Regions from separate parts of the Erwinia psychrophila genome, predicted to be linked through region 3. Evidence: predicted binding sites of a transcription regulator. Region 3 holds the regulator's gene; each other region holds the start of a gene.
What was found. The regulator LexA, encoded in region 3, represses DNA repair genes until DNA is damaged. The targets are predictions, from matches to a motif close to TNCTGTATGTACATACAGNA.

Region 1 (4,199 bases), on a different contig from region 3:
CAGGTGCTGGAGATCTGGAATGCGGTCTCGCCAGAGCACGCGGTGGCGCGCTACGGCGCGCGGCTGCACGAGCGCAAACAAGGCCATCCGGGCGAAGATTACTTGCCGGAGCTGTACAGGCTGGCTCAACAAGCAGAACCCCTGGCGCTGGGGCCGGTCTATCGGCTGGAGCAGGGAACGACAGTCGACTATTCCGGTCTCGATCGCTGGCTCAGCGCGCGATTTTCCTCTTCTGTTACGCAGGCCGTCAATGGTCATGCACCTTCCCGTCCGGTCAGCTAAGTCCGGTTTCTTATCCATAATGGCGCTTCTCAGCGCCTTTATTTTGCCCGATCCGCACCGGCGCACAAAAAAATGAACCGTAGTTTCAAAAACTGAGCAAGCGCATGGACGCACGCCGTCAACATCCTGTATGGTAGATGCAGCAATAACTTTCCTGACGCCTGGTGCGTCGCTTTTGCCGCCTTGCCGACAGCGCAGAGGTGGGTTTTACAGGAGAAGCAGGACGATGAGTAACTGGAAAACAAGCGCAGAACAGATCCTGACCACCGGTCCGGTAGTGCCGGTGATCGTGGTGAATAAACTTGAGCACGCTGTGCCGATGGCAAAAGCGCTGGTGGCAGGAGGCGTGAAGGTGCTGGAAGTCACGTTGCGCACCCCCTGCGCGATGGATGCCCTTAAGGCGATGATCAGGGAAGTGCCGGAAGCGATCGTTGGCGCGGGTACCGTGCTGAACGTTGAGCAACTAAAACAGGTTACCGATGCGGGCGCGCAGTTTGTGATCAGCCCCGGTATTACGGCGTCGCTGCTGAAGGCGGCCGTTGACGGCCCGGTGCCGCTGATCCCCGGCATCAGCACCGTGTCAGAACTGATGACCGGGCTTGATTACGGCCTGAGGGAGTTCAAATTCTTCCCGGCTGAAGCGAACGGCGGCGTTAAAGCGCTTCAGGCTATTGGCGGTCCCTTCCCGCAAGTGCGTTTCTGTCCGACGGGCGGTATTTCACCGGCGAACTATCGGGATTACCTTGCGCTGAAAAGCGTCCTTTGTATCGGCGGTTCCTGGCTGGTGCCCGCGGATGCGCTTGAGGCAGGGGACTACGATCGCATCACACAACTGGCGAAAGAAGCGGTCGCTGGCGCCCGCTAAGCGAAGAAACCGCGCCTGCAGGCAGGCGCGGTTTTCGCTGTTAACCGCTGACCTTGACCCCCGCGGCACAGCGGGTAGCCCGTGCCACGGCGTCTTCGATGCTCTCACCGCTGGCAAGCGCCACGCCAAGACGACGCTGCCCCGCAATTTCCGGCTTACCAAAAAGACGGATCTGTAATCCCGCTCCCAGCACGCCATCAAGTTGCGCAAACTGGACGTTGTCACTGTGCAGTGAAGGAAGGATCACGGCGGAGGCTGCCGGGCCGTATTGACGGATGCCGCCCACAGGCAGACCCAGGAAAGCACGGACGTGAAGGGCAAACTCAGAGAGATCCTGAGAAATCAGCGTTACCATTCCCGTATCGTGTGGACGCGGCGAGACTTCACTGAACACCACCTCATCACCACAGACAAAGAGTTCAACGCCGAACAGTCCATAGCCGCCGAGCGCACCGACAACTTTAGCGGCAATAGCCTGAGCGCGTTCCAGAGCCAGTTTACTCATCTGCTGCGGCTGCCAGGATTCACGGTAATCGCCATCTTCCTGACGGTGGCCGACCGGGGCGCAGAAGTGAATGCCATCTGACGCGCTGATGGTCAGCAGGGTAATTTCGAAATCAAACTTCACCACGCCTTCCACGATGACGCGACCCGCGCCCGCGCGACCGCCCTGCTGGGCGTAGGCCCAGGCGGCGTCAAGCTGTGCGGCTTCCCGGATAAAACTCTGACCCTTACCGGATGAACTCATAACCGGCTTAACGATGCAGGGGAAACCAATTTCAGCCGCAGCCCGATCGAACGCGCTGCGGCTGTCGGCGAAGCGGTAGCTGGAAGTGGGCAGGGCAAGTTCTTCTGCCGCCAGTCGGCGGATGCCTTCACGGTTCATGGTCAGATGAGCTGCCCGGGCGCAGGGCACCACATGTTCGCCCTGTTTTTCCAGCGCAATCAGCATGTCGGTGGCGATGGCCTCAATTTCCGGCACGATGTAATCAGGTCGCTCCAGCGCAACCAGCGCCTTAAGCGCCTCGCCGTCGAGCATATTGATCACGTGGCTGCGGTGGGCGACGTGCATCGCTGGCGCATCGGCATAGCGGTCAACCGCGATCACTTCCACGCCGAGGCGCTGGCACTCAAGCGCGACTTCTTTGCCCAGTTCACCTGAACCTAACAGCATTACACGGGTTGCGGCAGGGCGCAGCGCGGTTCCAAGAGTTGTCATAATCTCTACCTGATTGGAGGAAAAAAACGCGGGCGCAGTATAAACGAAAACGTTTGCGCGTTCATCTGCTTTCCGGGGTTGAGCTGAAAAATGGCTGCTGTTATACTGTATAAAAATACAGTAAACCGGGTGGAAACTATGGCTGTTGAAATCAAATATGTTGTCGTCAGAAAAGGTGAGGAAAAGATGACTTTCGCCAGTAAGAAAGAGGCCGACGCGTATGACAAAATGCTCGATATGGCGGAGGTTTTCTGTGACTGGCTGAGCGCCGGTCCGCTGGCGATGGAAGAGGAGCAGCGTGAGGCGCTCGGTCTGTTCCTCGCGGAAAATAAAGATGCGGTCCAGCATATTCTGCGCACCAGCAAAATGCCGGATGCGGCAGAGGCGCATCCTGCGGTAGCGACCGTGGCGTCGATGGAAGAAGAAGACGCGGAAGAAAAAACAAAGCCTAAGGCAGCGCGCATTAAAGCGGCCTGATCGGATCGCTAAGCAACACAGGCCCGAAGCGGTTGAACGGCAGGGCCGTCAGCGGCAGGCTGCCGGGTACGGCAGCCTCAGACAGCTGACAAAGGTAAAGCTCGGGGAACAGGGACTGGGAGTAAAGCGTCCCGCGCCATGGACGGCGCGGGACGGGCTATCAGGGACGATGCTTTTGCGTCTTTACGAGCAGGCCCTGTTCCCAGAGCCACTATTTAGTGATTAGTCTGAAGCTGCCAGATACGGTAGCCTGCTTCTTTCCGTGACCTTGGCGTAACCTTAGCCGCGTCGGCGGATCGGTAAGCGCAGTTTCACTCCGGCTGCATTATGGATGCCCTGGCGCAGCAACGCTTCAGCGCGTGCATCGCTTCTCTAGCCGCATCGGCAGGCGCCTGCTGGTGGATCTTGTCGTTAAAAACCTCCAGTCCTAACGGCCCGTCGTAGCCCTCCGCCTCAAGATAGTCCAGCAGCGTATAAAGCGGGAAGTTTCCCAGGCCTGGCAGCAATCGCTGATGGCGGGCGACATCCACCACCCGATCGGCTGACGGCAGCGTGGCTAAATCGGAAAGCTGCACCAGAAAAATCTTCTCCATCGGTATGCCGTGCAGATCGGCTATCGTGCGGTTACGCACAAAGATATGAAAAGCATCCACCACCAGACCCAGGTTCGGTTCATTAACGCGCTGCACAAGCTGCCAGGCCGCGGCTGTGGTATTGATATGCGTGCTCCAGGCCATTGCCTCAAACGCCACCCGCAATCCGCGTTTCCCGGCCTCCTGAGCCAGCCAGCGAATATCCTCTTCCTCTCTTTCTGCAATACACGCCTTATGCGTGGAAGCCGGCGTCAGAAGGGTGCCCGCGCCCAGCGTCACCGCCGTATCCAGCATCTCCAGCGCCAGCTGCCGTTTTTCTTCCCGCTCTCCGTCCGGTGCGCCATCAAAGTCCAGCAGAACCTGATAGTCCGTCAGCGACAGCTTGTGCTCCTGTAAAAAGCGGGCCATATCCTGCGCCGTACCGCCGGCCGCTTCGACATCCTGCCGCCAGAGTTCCAGCTGGCTGAAGCCTGCCAGGGCCGCGGCTGTCGCTTTCTCCTCCGGGCTGCCGCCCAGCAAAACCGTATTGATAAACAAAGGGTTGTTCTGAAAACGCATCCTGCTCTCCTTATCAGCTGTGTAAACGAGCTTTTCCGGCGGCACCTTGTCCATCCGGTCTGACCTTTTGACTTTGTCCGGCTGATAAGTATAGCCACGCGTGAACATTTACCCGCGGCGTCAGGGCGATAAAGGTTTTCCAGGCTTTGCCTGCCTTGACGATTCTTGACGTGACCGTAACTATGCTGAAGTTTTCCGGTAAAAG
Region 2 (4,199 bases), on a different contig from region 3:
GGCATCGCCGGCTGCGCGATGGGAAATACCGGCAGCGCCCCAAGCAGACGCGAGCCGTAGCTCTTGCTCAGTAAGCGTCGGTCATAGATAACGATTTCGCCAAAGCACTCATGGCTGCGGATCAGCCTGCCTACCTGCTGGATCAGGTTAAACGAGGCGCTCGGCAGGCTCTGGACCTCAAAAGGATAGCGTTTCAGGCTTTTCAGCCACTCCCCCTCTGTCAAAATAACCGGACTGTCTACCGGGGGGAAGGCGATTTTATGAATATGGACCTGGGAGAGCAGATCGCCTTTTAAGTCCAGCCCCTCCGCAAAGGACTGCAGACCGACCAGAATACTGGTTTCTCCCTGCTCCACCCGCTTGCGGTGCAGCGCCACCAGCGCCGGACGCGGTTTGTCACCCTGCACCAGCATCATCAGGCGCAGTTCGGGCAGATAAGATAAAAAGTGCTGCATTGCCCGGCCGCTGGCAAACAGCACCAGCAGGCCTTTATGCTTCGCTTCTTTAATCTGGTGCCGGAAAAAGTGCGCCATTTCCGCCAGGTGCGCCACCTCATTGGCCAGCATCGGCTCATAGCGCATCTGGGGAATAATCAGCCTGCCCTGTTCAACATGATTGAACGGCGAGTCGAGCGCCACAAAGCGATCGCCCACTTTATCTGTCAGGCCGGACATCTCCTGCAGCCGCTGGAAGCTGCTCAGCGAACGCAGCGTGGCTGAGGTCAGCACCACATGCGGGATTTTACGCCAGAGCAGCTTTTCCAGCTGTTCGCTGACGCGGATCCCGGCGCAGTGAAACAGCAGATGCGGGTTGCCTTCGCGGCTCTCCCTCGTCACCCACTTTGATACCGGCGCGCCCGACGCCTGTTCCAGCGCCGCCAGCCGCCAGAGCTTGGTGCTCGCTTCGAACCAGCCAAGCGACCGGTTCATCTGGATCAGGGCGCGGTGCAGACGCACCACGTCAAACTGCCCCGTTTTTTCGCTGAGGTCGTTCAGCAGCGCCTCCGCCAGTCCACGCAGGCCGTCGCTGAGCTTAAACAGCCGCGCGCAGAGGGTAAGGATCTCCTCCGGCAGTCGTCCCATCTCAAAGCGATACTCGCCCTCCTGGCTCTCCGGAGGCAGTAGCTGGATGAGGATCTGAGACAGCTGCTGGAGCTGTTCGCGGACTTCTTCACAATGCGCTTTCAGCCGATCGGGCTGGCTCAGGCCCGGCGGCCTTTTCGGGCGAAACTGCGCCAGACACTGCTCCACCAGACGACAGAAAAGATCGAGCTGGAGGGTGCTCCAGCCGGGGGTGATATCGCCGCTCATCTCCAGCGCATCACGGGCCACGTCCGGCAGATGATGGCCTTCATCCAGCACCAGCAGCAGGCTTTTCGGCGGCGGCAGCACCGACTCGGTTTCCAGTGCCGCCATCACCAGCGCATGGTTTGCCACCACGACATCCGCTTCTTCAATTTCACGGCGGGCGACGTAGAACGGGCACTCGCGAAACCAGTGACAGTTGCTGCCGAGGCAGTTCGCCTTATCGGTGCTCAGGCGCTGCCACAGCGACTCTTCAATCGATTCGTCGCAGTGGTCGCGCAGTCCGTCCCACTGATGGCGGTTAAGGTTTTTTTCCAGCACCGTACAGAGCGCCCGCTCATCCTTGCTGGCGGTCATCGCATCGTCAAGAAACAGCAGCAGATCGCCCTGCTTCTCTTCATCGGTAGCCAGCGCCGACAGGTTGCGCGGGCAGACGTAGCGCCGGCGTCCGAAGGCGGCGGTAAAGCGCAAATCGGGGATGATTTTTTTTAGCAGCGGTAAATCTTTGCTGTAGATCTGATCCTGAAGCGCCACGTTCGCGGTGCTGACCACCAGCGGCTTCTCTTGCCCCCGGCTGACGGCGATGCCGGGGATCAGGTAGGAGAGCGTTTTGCCCACGCCGGTGGGGGCCTCAATCGCCAGATGGCGGCCCTCATCGCCCGCCAGCGTTTTCGCCACTTCGGCGATCATCTGCCGCTGCGGGGCTCGGGGAATAAAGTCGGGAATTTGCTGCTGGAGGGCTTTATACCACTCCGCAATTTGCGCTTTTAACGCGGCAGTTAGCGCCATGACAACCACTTTTGACCAGAAGAGCCTGTATTTTTACACAGTATGGCTTCCGCGTCAGCCTCAGGGATCAATCTTGCTCTGCCTGGCCTGCAGCTGGCGCAGCCTGGTCAGTCTCTGACTCGCTGACTTGCTGACCGCGCAGAGGCTGTCATTCGCCCTTCATTAGCCTGATTCTGCCGTCCCGTCGGCGATCTGCTTCTGCTGCCCCAGCCTGCCGACAAACGGCAGTCGCAGCGCCGGGGAGAGAATATCCACGCCGAGATTCAGGCCGAGCAGATTGATTTCCACGCCCTCTTCGGCGCCCAGCGTCAGGCCAAGCACGCCGAGCACGGTAACCTGAAGGCCCCTGCCGGAAGGAGGCAGACCGACCGGATGCGCAAGCGAGCGGAAATCTTTGCCGATGGCGTTGGCGGGCAGATCCAGCCTCAGCTCAGGCACTTCCCGGCCGATGTGGGCCAGGAAGGTATTACTGTTTGGCCCCGGCCAGACCCGATAAGTATGCGGCCAGGGATAGCTCTCTATCGCGGCCTCGATGTGGGGGATCATCGCCTCCGCCGCCGCGCCGCGATGATCGACGATGGGCACGGGCTGCGCGCCAAACCAGTAACCATCCGGCAGGGCATAATTATGGCGTACCACATTACTGCTGCCCCAGCTGACAACCTCATAGCGCTGAAACCGCGTTTCTCCCGCTTTTTTAAAGATAATCCATGGATGCACGGCAAAGAGTCCCCGCCAGCCAAACGTCGGTGCCGTATAGACCTGCACGATAGCGGTCTCTTTGAACTGTAACGGGCTGGGAGCCACGCCCGCTGAGTCGCGGCGGGCCGTTGCCCAGTCTTGTCCGGTAATTTTTGCCCCGCTGTGGGTCGCTTTCAGGTAGCTCTGTCCGAAGGAGAGCAGCATGATGCAGAGAAAGCCAAGGCCAATCATTTTTGCAAAAAACATAGCGTCAGGTCGTCCACCCGCAGAGTTGGGTAAAAGGGTTGGCGGAAAGGGTAATAAGCAAGCAGAGCCGGGGCTCCGTCGCTGGGAAAGTGACCAGACTCACATTACGCAAATTGGGCCGGTCATTCAATCCCCGCTGAAGGAATGAATGACCGCAGCAGCGGCCAGGATGGATGGGCTGACCGGAGACGGCTGCGCTTCGCCATGATAACGCTAAATTAATTTGTACATCAGCGTCGTTGCATCATAAGCCCCGCCGGTGGACTGAGCGTAGCCGGGTATTTGCCCGCCTGTCTGCCAGTCAAGTGACCGGTAAAGCTGCTCCGCCACATCGCCCGTTCGCGTATCCAGCACCAGCAGCGTCAGGCCCATCAGCTTTGCCATCTGCTCCGCCCGCAGCATCATTTCACGCGCAATCCCCTGTCGTCTGGCCGCCGGATGCACCAGCAGCTTGGCGATCTCGGCACGATGACTGCCGTTAGGCATAACGCCAGGCTGGAGTATCACCGTCGCGACGATCTTCTCCTGCTGACGTGCCACCAGCAGCCGCCTGCCGCCGCTGGCGATGTCCGCGATCGCACCCTGCCAGAACCGTGTTACCGGCGCAGGATCCTGACTGATAAAGCCGATACTCGCTCCCTGTGCGACGCAGGCGCAAATCACCTCAGCCAGTGCCGCCTGTTCGGCTGCTGCCTGTTCCGCGCTTAATTCTTCATAGCTGATTGAACTATTCATCGACACACCACCAGAGCATAGTGCGCACCTGCTTCATCCGGTGCGTGAAAGGATGTTGGGCCAGAGAGATGAAAGCGCAGGCATTCACCCGCTTCCAGCCGCCACTGCCTCTGACTCATGCTGAAAATTAACGGCCCGCTCAGCACCCAGATATGCTGCTCCATTCCCTCAACAGGGGGCGCATGATATTCAATCAGCGCGCCGCCACGCAGCCTGCCTTCAATGATCTCCCCTTTAAACTGGCTGGCGGGGGGCGAGACGCCGCGTCGTTCATAGCCGCTTTCACGATCGTGCCAGACAGGCTGTTCCGCCAGACGCAAATATTCCGGTCCCTGCTCCTCCACTTCACTGAGCAGCCGCGACATGGTTAACCCATAGGCGATGCAAAGACGGTTCATCAGCGACGCGGTAGGGCTGCTCTCA
Region 3 (4,199 bases):
GCTATCCGCCCGCTGGCGAAGCTCAGGTAGTGAGGTCAGCAGCGCCACAATATCCGGGCCCGTCACCGCGTAGATCAGTGAAAATAACAGAGCCACCAGTCCCGCCTGCCGGCAGGCAGCATGCCAGACACGCAGTAATTTATGGCTGTCCCGGGCGCCATACGCCTCACCTGACGTCGCCTCAACGGCATAGGCGAAGCCATCAAGCGCATAGGCGGTGAAGGTCAGAAACATCAGCAGCACCGCATTGACCGCCACAATATCGCTCCCTAAGCGTGCGCCGGACAGCGTCAGTGAGACAAAGCAAAGCTGTAACAGCAGCGAGCGCAGCATAATGTCGCGGTTGAGCCTGAGCAGACGGCCAATATCACCCCGCCATGACTTTATCAGTAAAGCGAACTGTATCCCCCGCAGCTTCATTACCTTCTGCACCATCAGCAGCCCGATTGCCAGCGTACAATATTCAGCAATTACGGTTGCCGCAGCGGCGCCCTCCACGCCCCAGCCGAGCCCCACGACAAACCAGAGGTCGAGCACAATATTCACCACGTTGCCCACCACCAGCAGGATAACGGGCGCCCGGGCATACTGAACCCCAAGCAGCCAGCCGAGCAGGACAAGGTTTCCCAGCATGGCGGGCGCACTGAGCCAGCGAATATTCATAAACAGAGCGGCCTGATGCAGCACCGCCGGATCGCCGCCAACCAGGCCCAGCGCCAGCTGCGTAAGGGGTGACTGACAGAGGATAAAGCCGACACCGGCGACAGCGGCAATCATGAGCGGCTGCATTAACGCCTTCGCAAGCGCGGGTTTATCCCCCGCGCCAAACGCCTGCGCGGTCAGTCCCGTGGTGCTCATCCGCAGAAACAGCAGCAGCATAAAGAGAAAGCTGGTCACGGTGGTTCCGACGGCCACGCCGCCTAAATAGACCGGACTGTCCAGATGACCGATAACGGCGGTATCCACCAGGCCCAGCAGCGGCACGGTGATATTAGAGAGGATCATGGGCAGCGCGAGGCGCCAGAGGTGCTTATCGGAGGAGGTGAAGAATCGCATCAGCATAAACTCAGCGATGGCCGGAGAGAAATCCGCTGCGACCGGGGAAGCCGCAGCGGCAGGAGCGCAGCACGGGCTTGCCGTGCTTCAGGGCATCTGTGCTTAGAGCCAGTTACCGTTGCGGATCACGCCGACGGCCAGCCCTTCAATCGAAAGCGTATGCTCGCGCAGATCGATGACGATCGGCTTGAACTCGCTGTTTTCCGGCAGCAGATGAACCACGTTGCCCTGCTTCTTCAGGCGCTTAACGGTAACCTCATCATCAATACGGGCGACCACGACCTGACCGTTACGCACATCCTGGGTTTTATGCACCGCCAGCAGGTCGCCGTCCATAATGCCGATATCCTTCATCGACATGCCGCTGACGCGCAGCAGGAAGTCGGCGCCAGGCTTAAACAGGTCGGGATCGACCTGATAGTGGCCTTCAATATGCTGCTCGGCCAGCAGTGGCTCGCCGGCGGCCACGCGGCCAATCAGCGGCAGTCCGGTCTCTTCTTCCATCATCAGACGGATGCCGCGCGAGGCGCCCGAGACAATCTCAATCACGCCTTTACGCGCCAGCGCTTTAAGATGCTCTTCTGCGGCGTTCGGGGAGCGGAAACCCAGCTGCGTGGCGATTTCCGCCCGCGTCGGCGGCATGCCGGTCTGGTTAATATGGTCGCGAATCAGGTCGTAAACCTGCTGCTGCCTTGCCGTTAGTGCTTTCATCCCGCCCCCTGGTTGTTTATACAGTCGACTGTGAGTATATACAGGTATTTGCAGGATGAAAACCTAAAGATCAAGAATTAACCGCAGATGACGCAATTCTGGAAAGGCTATCGCAAAAGCGGCAGCAAAAGCATCAGCCAGACCGCGATGGCGAGCAGGATTGCCAGCAGCACCGCCGCCGATCCCATGTCTTTAGCCCGCCCCGCCAGCGGATGAATTTCGCTGCCGATCCGGTCAACCACCGCCTCAATGGCGCTGTTGAGGATCTCCACGATAATCACCAGCACCACAGAGCCAATCAGAAGAACACGCGTAACCGGGTCAACGTCCAGCCAGCAGGCCAGAATGATAGCGACGAGGACGGCGACCGCTTCCTGGCGGAAAGCCGCTTCATGCTGCCAGGCGGCCCGCAATCCCTGCCAGGAATACCCTGCCGCTTTGATGATCCGGGTCAAACCGGTGACGTTATTTGCCATAATGAGGGAACCCTTTGTGATGTTTAACGTCAATGTCTGGGTGGCGCACTTTTTGCAACATCACAGATCTCACTGGCGCTTTCTGGTATGCTTGCGGCGCTTTGCTAACAAGAGGCTTCATGTTGTCTATGTCAGGTTGGCGTAACTTATATTATAAATTATTGAATTTACCAGTTAAATTCTTTGTGAAAAGTAAAGCGATCCCCGCTGAGCCGGTCGCTGAACTGGGGCTGGATACATCGCGCCCTATTATGTATGTGCTCCCTTACGATTCAAAGGCCGATTTGCTGGCGCTGCGTGAACAGTGCCGCAAACAGGATCTGCCCGATCCTTTAGATCCGCTGGAGATTGACGGTGCCATGCTGCCGCGCCACGTTTTTATTCATGACGGGCCGCGCGTCTTCCCCTATTTCGTGCCAAATCTGGAGTCGGTGAAACTGTTTCACGAATACCTCGATCTGCACCGCAGCAATCCGCTGCTGGACGTGCAGATGGTGCCGGTCGCCGTGATGTTTGGTCGCGCGCCGGGTCGCGAAGTGCAGGGCGAAAGCCAGCCGCATCTCCGCATGCTGAATGGAATTCAGAAATTTTTCGCCGTGTTGTGGCTTGGGCGCGACAGCTTTGTGCGCTTCTCGCCGATGGTTTCGCTGCGTCGTATGGCGACCGAACACGGCACGGACAAATCGATCGCCCAGAAGCTGGCCCGCGTGGCCAGAATGCACTTCGCCCGCCAGCGATTGGCCGCGATTGGCCCGCGCCTGCCGGTTCGCCAGGATCTGTTTAACCGGCTATTGCAGTCGAAGGCCATCGCAAAAGCGGTGGAGGATGAGGCGCGCAGTAAAAAAATCTCCCATGAAAAGGCCCAGCAGAACGCCATTGAGCTGATGGAAGAGGTGGCGGCGGATTTCTCCTATGAGGCGATTCGTCTTACCGATCGCATCATGGGCTGGACGTGGAGCAAACTCTATCAGGGAATTAACGTCAACGGCGGCGAACGCGTGCGTCAGCTGGCGCAGGACGGCCATGAAATCGTCTATGTGCCCTGCCACCGCAGCCATATGGACTACCTGCTGCTCTCTTACGTGCTTTACCATCAGGGACTGGTGCCGCCCCATATCGCCGCCGGCATTAACCTGAATTTCTGGCCCGCCGGGCCGATTTTCCGCCGGTTAGGCGCGTTCTTTATCCGCCGCACTTTTAAGGGCAACAAGCTCTACTCCACCGTTTTCCGCGAATACCTTGGCGAACTCTTTACCCGCGGTTATTCCGTCGAATACTTCGTTGAGGGAGGCCGCTCGCGTACGGGCCGCCTGCTCGATCCGAAGACCGGCACGCTGTCGATGACGATTCAGGCGATGCTGCGCGGCGGTAACCGCCCTATCACGCTGGTGCCTATCTATATTGGCTATGAGCACGTGATGGAAGTGGGGACCTACGCCAAAGAGCTGCGCGGCGCGACCAAGGAGAAAGAAAGCTTCCTTCAGATGGTGAGAGGCCTGCGCAAGCTGCGCAACCTCGGTCAGGGCTATGTGAATTTTGGCGAACCGCTGCCGCTGGTGACTTATCTGAATAAGCGCGTGCCCGAATGGCGTGAGGCGATCGATCCGATTGAAGCGCACCGTCCTGCCTGGCTGACGCCGGCGGTAAATGATATCGCCCAGCAGGTTATGGTGCGTATCAATAATGCCGGCGCCGCTAACGCCATGAACCTGTGCGTGACCGCCCTGCTGGCTTCCCGGCAGCGTTCGCTGACGCGCGAACAGCTCACCGAACAGCTTGACTGCTATGTGCAGCTGCTACGCAACGTCCCCTACTCGCCGGATGCTACCGTGCCGGATATGACGCCGGAAGCGCTGCTGGATCATGCCCTCAGCATGAACAAATTTGAGATTGAGCAGGACAGCATTGGCGAAATTATCATTCTGCCGCGCGAGCAGGCGGTACTGATGACCTACT
Region 4 (4,199 bases), on a different contig from region 3:
TGTTCCGCTTCCAGCGGCTGCTGACCTTACAGGCCAGAGCCTGCCGTCAGCTCGCAAACTGCATCCTGATGCGGGAAATTTATCAGCATGATGCCAGGTTCGAACGCGCTTTCCAGCATCTGAACGCCGCTCTCGAAAAACTCAGCCAGGCACAGCCTGAAAGTCCCGATCTTAAGGCAATGCATTATCTGCTCAGCAATCTCAAAGCGATTGATGCGCAGCTGGCAACGATAGAATCTGAACAAGGCCTGGCGGATAGTGATGACGAGCGTAATCGCACTCTCTCCAGCGAGGGGCTGACCGGCTGGGCGGATATCCGGTTACGCATTATCGGACACCTGACGCCCGAATCCCCCCTGTTTCGTCACGCCGTCCGCATGTCACTCCTGCTCTGCACCGGCTATGCCTTTATTCAGATCACCGGACTTGAGCACGGCTACTGGATTTTGCTCACCAGCCTTTTTGTCTGCCAGCCTAATTATAATGCGACCAAACGCCGCCTGGCGCTGCGGATAGCCGGAACGGTTGCCGGCATCATCCTGGGCCTGCCGCTGCTCTGGCTGGTCCCCTCGGTTGAGGGACAGCTGATCCTGATTGTGGTCACTGGCGTACTGTTTTTTGCCTTCCGTCAGTCTCAGTATGCTCACGCCACCATGTTTATCACCCTGCTGGTCCTGTTCTGTTTTAATCTGCTGGGTGAAGGTTTCGAAGTGGCCGTGCCGCGTATCATCGATACGCTGCTGGGATGCGGAATCGCCTGGCTGGCAGTGGCGTTCATCTGGCCGGACTGGCGTTTTCGCCGCCTGTCTGCGGTGGCGAAGCGCACGCTTAACGCCAACTGCCGCTATCTCGATGCGATACTGGTGCAATACCATCAGGGCAAAGACAACCGGCTCGACTATCGTATCGCCAGGCGCGATGCCCACAACAGCGATGCGGAACTCGCCTCGGTCGTCTCCAACATCTCTGCTGAAAAAAATGCGGGTGTGGGACTGCGCGAGAAGGCGTTCCGGCTTCTCTGCCTGAATCACTCTTTTCTCAGCTACATTTCAGCGCTTGGCGCGCACCGCGAACAACTTTCCCGCCCAGCCATGTTGCAGCTGATGGATGATGCTGTCTGTTATGTCGACGATCTTCTCCATGCCGACAGCGTAAGTGAGCAAAAAGCGGAACAACGGCTGGCCAATATCGCTGAACGCATTGCAGTGATGGAAGCCGACCCGGCAACAAAAGAGCCGCTGGTGCTCCAGCAGGTCGGCTTGCTGGTGGGCCTGCTTCCGGAACTTGCCCTGCTGAAAAAACAAGTTTCAGCCAATAACCACGCCGCTTAGTCTGCAAGCTGGGAAGGCTGAGTTGCCGCCGTGTTGTACCAGCGGCGTAACTCATCCTTAACGCTTTCAGGTAATGCTTGCTGATGGCGGCCAAGGATGGCACCTTCCAGCGCGAAAAGGACATTAATACTGAGGTTCTTATTACTCTGCCGTAGCAGGAGCCAGCACGCTCTTGCCCCCTGCTCTTTCAGCTTATCCACGCTTTCTATACCGGCCCGTCTGAGCTGCAGCTCAAGCCGCATGGAAAGGTTGGGTAAATCTTTCAGGCGTCGGTTATTCTGATGATGATGCCGCTGGCGTTGCGCGCCCGCCAGACAGAGCTGGGACAGTGCTATCAGCTGTTCGGGTTGCTGCCATAACGTTTCGTCCACGCGGTAGTAGTCCATCTCCACCGGAATGCCTCGCTTGTTGAAATGAAGCATCGCCATCTGACGCTGAATAAAATAGGGCTTAACCTGTTCACATGCCCGTAAGTAGAGTTCCCCCTCCGCAACCAGGGCAAACACCACTTTTTCGACAGACAAGCTGTACCCGCCAAACTGGCTCCGGCTGCTTATCTCCCCCAGCGCGTTAAGATACTGCTTGGCTCGTTCAATTTTCCGCTTTGAGTCACGCATTGCTTTCTCCCTTTTTTAGGCCCGTACGCCGCATACTTCCGTTTCTGTGGTTGCTGCGAAAATAGGCATTAACCGTTACGCGTTCAATGAATAAATGACGTTGCGGTCGTTTACATTGTATTTTTGCGAAGCGTTTTCAGGAAAATAAGGTTGATCTTTAGCCTACCTCCATATACTGTACATCCATACAGTAACGCAGCGAGCGAAGCCATAATGCATACCCCTTCACTGAAACCTTCTTCTGTTTACCGCCGCTTTCGTCAGGCCTCCCATAGCGCCGCGACCCAGTGCGCGCCAGCGGCCGGACTTATCAGCGAACTGATCTATCGCGAGGATCAGCCTGGTTTAACGCAAATGCTGCTTCTGCCGCTGCTGCAACAGTTAGGAACGCAGTCGCGCTGGCAGCTGTGGCTGACGCCTCAGCAGAAACTGAGCCGTAGCTGGCTGGTGGCATCGGGCTTGCCGCTGGATAAAGTGATGCAGGTACATCAGTCAGGCGCAATTACCTGCGTCGAAGCGATGATAAAAGCCTTACAAACCGGTAATTACAGTGTCGTTTTGGGATGGTTGCCTGAAGAAATTTCAGAAGAAGATCGCCGCAACCTGGAAAAAGCGGCTTCGCGCGGCCAGGCCCTGGGGTTAATTATGCGCCCCGACCGGGTCAAAATTGCCTCCTCCAGACCCTGCCATGAGCTAAAAATTCATTCTAGTTTGTATCATTAAGTAAAAATGGGAATTTTCTCACGAGGGATTTCTTTCGGAACTGTGATAAGCCTCTGATTCTACTATGACGCGCTGAGACAATGGGTTAGCGATGTTTTTGAACTTCCGTTAACAGTTATATCTCGTTTAGAAATATGAAAATGTGTGTATGAACGGCTGTTTTTTTATCCTCTCGCCTCACATCATACTTGTAAGTTTGCTGGTACGTTGTAGACTTTACGTCGCCAGGGTGCTCAATATTCACCGTTTTTTGGATGAGTCACAGTGAGCTTCATAACCCGGCGAAGGATTAAATCAAAGAGCTAATGAAAGCTCATTGCCTATTTGGATGATAACGAGGCGCAAAAATGAAAAAGACAGCTATCGCAATTGCAGTGGCACTGGCTGGCTTCGCTACCGTAGCGCAGGCCGCCCCTAAAGATGACACCTGGTATACCGGTGCTAAACTGGGCTGGTCTCAGTACCATGACACGGGTTACTACGGTAATGGTTACACTAACAACGACGGCCCAACTCACGAAAGTCAGCTCGGCGCTGGTGCTTTTGTTGGTTATCAGGCTAACCAGTATCTGGGTTTTGAACTGGGTTATGACTGGCTGGGTCGTATGCCTAACAAAGGCAACGAAGTTAACGGCGCATTCAAAGCGCAGGGCGTTCAGCTGGCCGCTAAACTGAGCTACCCTGTCATGGACGATCTGGACGTGTACACGCGTCTGGGCGGCATGGTATGGCGTGCAGACTCCACTCAGCAGGTTACTGCTACCGGCAACCGCATCAGCGACCACGACACCGGCGTTTCTCCGCTGGCAGCCGTTGGTGTTGAATACGCGCTGACCAAAAACTGGGCAACTCGTCTGGACTACCAGTGGGTTAACAACATCGGTGATGCAAACACCGTTGGTACGCGTCCAGATAACGGCATGCTGAGCCTGGGTGTTTCCTACCGCTTTGGTCAGGACGACATGGCTCCAGCCCCTGCGCCAGCGCCAGCGCCAGCTCCAGTTGTTGAAACCAAGCGTTTCACCCTGAAGTCTGACGTACTGTTCACCTTCAACAAGGCTTCCCTGAAGTCTGAAGGCCAGCAGGCTCTGGACCAGCTGTACACCCAGCTGAGCTCAATGGATCCTAAAGACGGTTCCGTTGTTGTTCTGGGTTACACCGACCGTATCGGTTCCGAGCAGTACAACCAGAAGCTGTCTGAAAAACGCGCTCAGTCTGTTGTAGACTACCTCGTTTCTAAAGGCATCCCTGCTGACAAGATCTCTGCACGCGGTATGGGCGAATCTGACCCAGTTACCGGCAACACCTGTGACAGCGTGAAAGGCCGTAATGCCCTGATCGAATGTCTGGCACCGGATCGTCGCGTAGAAATCGAAGTTAAAGGCATCAAAGACGTTGTAACTCAGCCACAGGGCTAAGTTTCCTTTGATGAAAAAACCCCGCCCTGGCGGGGTTTTCTTTTTTCTGGACTGCTGTCAGGCAGCGAAGCAAAGTTTCACGGTTTCCCGTTATTCTGCTTCCGGTTTAC

Region 1: AAH446_RS00585 (YebG family protein) is a predicted target of LexA. The motif match lies at 2,470-2,489, and genes of this name have one in related genera.
Region 2: dinG (ATP-dependent DNA helicase DinG) is a predicted target of LexA. The motif match lies at 2,117-2,136, and genes of this name have one in related genera.
Region 4: sulA (SOS-induced cell division inhibitor SulA) is a predicted target of LexA. The motif match lies at 2,122-2,141, and genes of this name have one in related genera.

What each region holds. Positions count from the first base shown of each region.
Region 1 is NZ_JBCHVB010000001.1:122,035-126,233, forward strand. It holds gene AAH446_RS00570 (P-loop nucleotide/nucleoside kinase family protein) at 1-282, shown strand, start outside; gene AAH446_RS00575 (bifunctional 4-hydroxy-2-oxoglutarate aldolase/2-dehydro-3-deoxy-phosphogluconate aldolase) at 509-1,147, shown strand; gene purT (formate-dependent phosphoribosylglycinamide formyltransferase) at 1,188-2,366, opposite strand; gene AAH446_RS00585 (YebG family protein) at 2,505-2,843, shown strand; gene AAH446_RS00590 (sugar phosphate isomerase/epimerase family protein) at 3,155-3,994, opposite strand.
Region 2 is NZ_JBCHVB010000001.1:1,078,678-1,082,876, forward strand. It holds gene dinG (ATP-dependent DNA helicase DinG) at 1-2,093, opposite strand, end outside; gene AAH446_RS04970 (DUF3750 domain-containing protein) at 2,256-3,041, opposite strand; gene AAH446_RS04975 (GNAT family N-acetyltransferase) at 3,255-3,776, opposite strand; gene AAH446_RS04980 (helix-turn-helix domain-containing protein) at 3,773-4,199, opposite strand, start outside.
Region 3 is NZ_JBCHVB010000010.1:76,494-80,692, forward strand. It holds gene dinF (MATE family efflux transporter DinF) at 1-1,056, opposite strand, end outside; gene lexA (transcriptional repressor LexA) at 1,159-1,767, opposite strand; gene AAH446_RS18720 (diacylglycerol kinase) at 1,875-2,243, opposite strand; gene plsB (glycerol-3-phosphate 1-O-acyltransferase PlsB) at 2,372-4,199, shown strand, end outside.
Region 4 is NZ_JBCHVB010000001.1:929,744-933,942, forward strand. It holds gene yccS (YccS family putative transporter) at 1-1,331, shown strand, start outside; gene AAH446_RS04340 (TfoX/Sxy family DNA transformation protein) at 1,328-1,948, opposite strand; gene sulA (SOS-induced cell division inhibitor SulA) at 2,162-2,671, shown strand; gene ompA (porin OmpA) at 3,019-4,089, shown strand; gene matP (macrodomain Ter protein MatP) at 4,180-4,199, opposite strand, start outside.